Linked DNA regions of Granulicella sibirica. The protein of the gene in region 1 interacts with the protein of each later gene in a pairwise test. Links are inferred from orthologs where the notes say so. Each region holds a gene or a part of one and is shown on either strand. Other genes may lie near its edges.

Region 1 (2,867 bases):
GATCGAACACGACGATCGTATCGTTCATCGAGTACCCGATAAGCGTCAAGATGGCCGCAATAACAGTAAGGTCGATCTCCTTGTTCGTCAGCGAGAACGCACCCACCGTGATCAGCGTGTCATGGAACACCGCAACAACGGCCGCAACGCCATAGATCAGCTCAAATCGGAACCAGAGATAGATCAACATCCCGATGAGCGAATAAGCCGTCGCCAGCCAGGCCTGCTTCTGCAGCTGCTTGCCAGCCGTGGGCCCGACGATATCGACTTTCTGTACCGCGAAGCCCGAATCCTTGTAGTTCGTGTGCAGCGCGCTATCGATCGCGGCCCGTCCCTGGTCCTCGGTCCCTTCGCTCTTCGATTCCGGCAGCGAGATCACCACCTCGTTGGCCGAGTTCCCGCTCGGGTCCGAGATCCGCTGGATCTTGAAGTCCTTCATCCCTGCCTGCGCCACCGCCGACCGGATATGGTCCTCATTCGGAGTCGTATCGAACCGCACCGTCACCTGCGTGCCGCCGCGGAAATCTACGCCAAGCGGAACATGGTGCCAGAACAGCATCGACAGAATGCCTGCAACCGAAAAAATCAAAGAAAAGCCGAGGAAGTACCACTTCCGCGACAGCCAGTCGATCGTCGTACTCCGAAACAGTTCCACGTCGTATCCTCTTCGGCAGCGCAGCGCGCCCGCCCATTACCCAATCCCTAGATAGAAAGCTCAGCCGTGCGGCCCTTGCCCTGCAGGTGCGCGTCGAAGATCAGCCGTGACACAAACACCGCCGTGAATAGATTCGCAAGCAGACCAAACGTCAGCGTCACCGCAAAGCCCTTCACCGGTCCCGTACCGAACAGGAACAGAATGGCCGCCGAAACGATCGTCGTCACGTGCGTATCGACGATGGTCGTCCACGCATGCGCGAACCCTTCCTTCACCGCGGCCGCAGCCGTCTTGCCTGCCCTCAGTTCCTCACGAATACGCTCGAAGATCAGCACGTTTGAATCCACGCCCATACCGATCGTCAGGATCACCCCGGCAATTCCCGGCAGCGTCAGCGTCGCATGCGAGAAGCCCATGAACCCAAGCAGGATCAGCAGGTTCAGCGCCAGCGCCAGATCCGCGTTGATCCCCGCGCCCTTGTAATAGATGAGCATGAACACCATGACGGCCAGCATGCCCGCCACCGCCGCCTCAACACCCTGCCGGATCGAAGCCGCACCAAGGCTTGGCCCAACCGTCCGCGTCTCCAGATACGAGATCGTCGCCGGAAGCGCGCCCGTCCGCAGCATCAACGAAAGATCGTTCGCCTGATCCTTCGTAAATCCGCCTTCAATCTCGCCCCGGTCGCGAATCGCCGAGTTGATTCCAGCCACCTCGCGCACCTTGTTATCGAGCACAATCGCCATCGACCCCGGCTTGTCGCTCGTACGGCTATGCGCGCTCGTGTACTTGTAGAAGCGGTCACCCGCCTCGGTCGTCAGAGTAAACGTGATGTTCGGCCGCCCGTTCACATCCTGCGAGGGCTGCGCATCCCGGAAGTCCGTACCTTCGACTTCGCTCGCCCGCTTCAGCAGGAAGACCTGGTCAGGCGCCCCAGCCGAACCCGTCCCATGCATCAGCACCGAATCCGGAGGAATCACACCCGAATTCGCCGTCAACCCCGCCTGGTCGTTCTCATACGGCCCGCCCACCACCTCGTGAATCTCAAGCTTCGCCGTCGACTGGATAATGTCTTCCACGCGCGCCGGATCATCCACACCCGGCAGCTCCACCAGGATCTCGTTCTCGCCCAGCCCATACTTCTGGATCACCGGCTCGCTCACACCCAGCTTGTCGATGCGCTCGCGAATCGTCTCGATCGACGTATCCAGCGTCCGCGTCTCGAGGTCCGTGATCGCCGAGTGCTTCATCGTCAGCGTGAACCCGCCATTCGCGCTGCTCACGTCATAAATCTGGTAGTCCGTCCCCTGCAGCAGGCTACGTACGTCCGACGTCTTCGCCACCGGCACGCCCGTCACCGAGATCGTCTCCGGATGTGCCGCATCGGTCTTCCCGACCGTCGCCCCCGTCACGCCTGCAGCCTGTAGCGCCGCTTCAATCCGCGCCACGTCCCGGTCCGTCGCCGACCCGATCGCCTCGGCCACATGCACCCCAAGCACAAGGTGAATCCCGCCCCGCAAGTCAAGCCCGAGGTTGATCCGGTTCGCGATTGACTGCTTCAACCCACCGTGCGGAATCCCCACGATGCCGTAGCAGAACACAAGCAACACTGCGATGATGAACACCGTTTTACCGGTCAGATTCTTGAACATAATCTCTTGAACGAGCCTTCTTTGCTTATCATTCCCAGGTTTCCCTGGTTGTCATTCCCGAAGGGAATCTGCGTCTGTACTTGTGTTGCCTGTTTCACGCCGTCATCCTGAGCGCAGAAAAGGACCCCTTTATTTGCCTTGTCCTTGCTTTTCGCCGGAAACGAGAAGCATCAAGCCTCGTCGCCCGTAGTCACCGAAGCGATCGCGCTCTTCACAAACTCCAGCTTCAACCCGTCCGGCTGAATCCGGATGATGACCGCGTCATCCTTCACCGAGAGGATCGTTCCCCGCATCCCGGCGTTCGTGACGACCTTATCCCCGCTCTTCAACTGCCCGAGCATCTCCTGCCACTTCTTCTGCTTCGTCTGATTCGGCTTGATCATCAGGAAATAAAGCAGCCCAAAGAACGCGATCGGCAACAAAAGCTGGCCATAGTTCGCCAGTCCGCCGAGACCACCCATCTGCAACAGCAACATCGCAAGCATCGAAACTCCGTCCCAACTCATCACAAGCTCAACCGGCAGTCACGCACCGGCCATAAAACAGGCGCACGAAGACAC
Region 2 (2,903 bases), 540 kb from region 1 along the record:
CCATTAACGAACTCGAAGCCAAGCGCGATGAAGAGGGCCAGACCAAGCAGAAGGAAGGGGAAGACTGAGGCGCTATGAACGAACGAGAGATCGTGCGAAAGCTTCGTCGCGATATAGCCAAGGCCGCCGATGAGCATGACGGCGAAGACGTATCCGCCCGCCTTGCCGGTCTTGGAATTGGCTAGCTTCTGATCGAGGACGGATGTGGTTGCGGCTGGTGTCGCGGTGGTTGACATGGAGGTTGATCACCTTGCGGGTTTGGATGCGGGCAAGACCGACCATATCCGGCGAATAAGACGGGAGTGTTAAGGGATGGTGAATCGTAGGGCAAAGTCGGCATGAATTCAACAGCATCGCACAATCCCAAAATGGTGGGATAGCGTAATCGAAACCCTTAGGGCAGAGCCTGATAGCGCTTTTCGTACACCTATCCCGGGAAATGTCCTACCGTTGTGTCGCCTCTTCTGGCGCCCGGATCACTCCGCCAAGGCTCGTCAGCGCGGAGATGATGGCGCTCCACCAGTCCGTCAGTTCTGCCTCGGAGAGCGTCCGCTCGTTCGACTGAAACACCGCTCGAATCAGCAGAGCATAGTGCCCGAGAGGCACCGACTTGCCCTTCCGGTCCCGAAAGATCTCCGTCGGCTTGAGGCTCTGGAGCGCGGGAATATCCAGCCCGCGCAGCGAAGCCTCGATCTCTGACCACGGCCGCACGTCAGGAAAAGTGAACGAGAAGTCCCGCTCTACCGCCTGAAACCGGGAAAGCTCGCGAGCGGCGACATGACGAAGCGGAAGTGCGTAAAGCTTCGCCAGATCAACCTCAGCGAGAAACACAGGCTGCCGTAGCTTTCGCCGAGCGGCCTCCCCCTTCGCCAACTCTCCAAACCACGCAACTGGTGCCGACCCAAGGTGAGCGACCGCAGACCGCCCAGGCTCCAGCCAGCCGGGAAGTCCGGTCGTGGTGAACGCGAGAGCCGCCGCGGCGCTCTCACCCGGCGTGACCGCGTTTGCGGCGAAGAGCGAAAGAATGGACTCGATCGTGCCTTTGAGTTCAAAGAAAGGAGCATCCTGTGCCGAATAAAGCGACGTCGCCGCCGATGCTCCGGTGAGTCCAAGCGTCAGGCTCGGTTGCTCGTCCACCAGGTCAGTCGATCCGGTGAAGATCTGCCCCTGTTCAAAGAGCCGCACCGCACGCACGTCCCGGTTTAGGTTGTGAGCGAGCATCGTTAGCATTCCCGGAACCAGCGTCGGACGGAGAAGCGACGCCTCCTCGGAAAGAGGATTCTCCATCGGGATCGTTCCCTTGTCCTGCGTAACCTCGAAGAACAGCGCGGCATCCGACTCGCTGGCAAAGGTGCTCGAAATTGACTCGGAGAAGCCAAGGGCAAGAAGTCGCTGCCTCACCGCGCGCTCGGCGGAGGCAACTGGCAACTCGATCACCGGAAGCGGCATGGGCAACGTGTTGGCAAAGCCATTATAGCCATAGACCCGCGCAACCTCCTCAACCAGGTCGATCTCGCGCTCGAGATCAAGACGCCAGCTCGGAAGCTGCACCTCAAAGGTGTCGCCGCCAGAAGGAAATAAGTCGCAGCCAAGACTCTTCAGATACTGCTCGACGATCTCGCGGGTAATCCCCTCGGGCGCAAGCGTCGTCCCGAGATGACGCTGAACCTCCGCGACCGACAGGGAGATGCGTGGGCGACGGCTCGTCCGTGCGTCAACTGCTGGAATACGGAGATCGATCAGTTCCCCCGCAACATACCCACCCAAATGCAAGATGAGTTGCGACACCAGGGCATTCGCGACCGGCGCGGCATCGATATCGGCGCCACGCTCAAAACGATGCGAGGCGTCCGTGTGCAACCCATGCCGGCGTGCCGACCGGCGAACGCTCGCCTGGTCGAACCAAGCCGCCTCGACGAGGACGTTCTTCGTTTGTGGCGTAATCATCGAATCCCATCCGCCCATCACGCCGGCAAGCCCAAGCGCCTTCGTCTCATCCGCAACCACGAGATCATCGGCCGCCAGCGTCCGCGTCGTGCCGTCGAGCAGGCGCAGCGATTCCCCCGCACGAGCGAGCCGGACCACAATCCCTCCGTGAATCTTGTCGAGATCGAAGGCATGCGTCGGATGCCCCATGGCAAGCAGCACGAAGTTAGAGGCGTCGACCGCGTTCGAAATCTGTTTCTGACCGAGCGAGCCAAAGTACTCGGAGATCCGCCCCGTCGAGGGAGCGATCGTCACATCCCGAAGGACACGCGCCGTAAAGCGTCCGCACAACGCCTCCGCCTCGGGCGAGATGCGTACCGGAAACGGAGCGGCGGCGGTGGCATTCGGAAGCGCAGTATCCAGCGGCGCAAGCGGCAGGTTGTAGATCGTGGCCGCTTCACGCGCAATGCCGTAATGATTCATGGCATCGACGCGGTTGGTCGTAATGTCCATCTCGAAGAGACTTCCGCCCGCCACCAAGTGAACGCCTTCGACGGCGATGCCGCGAAGGGTAAGGTCATCAGCAAGCTGGCGATCGTCGACGGGGAGGGTGGGCAGGAACGTGCGGAGCCAATGCGTAAGGATCTTCATGGAGGACGCTTTCCAGTGTAAATGGACCGCGGAAAGCAGATAGACACACCGGCGTGGTGCCTGCGCCAGGCGGCCCAGGCACCACCCTCGTTCGATCAGGCTTTGCGGCGGCGGCGTCCGCTGATCAGGTAGATCGCGGCCCGCAGCTCAAGCAACGGATCGTCCGACGGCTCGATACCATCCACGCGCGGAATCGGATCGAAGATGATCTGCTTCTGCTCGGTCGCGTTGTCCGCAACCGGCGCATCAAGCGTCAGCGTGCCGAGTTCAACGACCGGATTGGTAGCCGGCCAGTGAATCGTCGCATCGTCCACCACATCGCCCTC

What was found.
Region 2: the proteins of secD (region 1) and pheT interact in binary tests that used the Escherichia coli proteins (3 or more experiments, as listed by UniProt). The link is inferred for Granulicella sibirica from one-to-one orthologs.

The regions. Positions count from the first base shown.
Region 1 is NZ_RDSM01000001.1:1,852,605-1,855,471, forward strand. Bases 6-2,861 are described here. They hold secD (protein translocase subunit SecD), read right to left. Parts: upstream 2,308-2,861; coding sequence 703-2,307; downstream 6-702. Other genes in these bases: secF (protein translocase subunit SecF), read right to left, coding at 6-655; yajC (preprotein translocase subunit YajC), read right to left, coding at 2,478-2,813. Also shown: more of secF, read right to left, coding at 1-5. UniProt on the Escherichia coli protein: Part of the Sec protein translocase complex. Interacts with the SecYEG preprotein conducting channel. SecDF uses the proton motive force (PMF) to complete protein translocation after the ATP-dependent function of SecA.
Region 2 is NZ_RDSM01000001.1:2,395,198-2,398,100, reverse strand. Bases 12-2,903 are described here. They hold pheT (phenylalanine--tRNA ligase subunit beta), read right to left. Parts: upstream 2,578-2,903; coding sequence 445-2,577; downstream 12-444. Other genes in these bases: GRAN_RS09950 (catalase family peroxidase), read right to left, coding at 2,673-2,903; GRAN_RS09960 (inorganic phosphate transporter), read right to left, coding at 12-236. In the rest of the region: more of GRAN_RS09960, read right to left, coding at 1-11.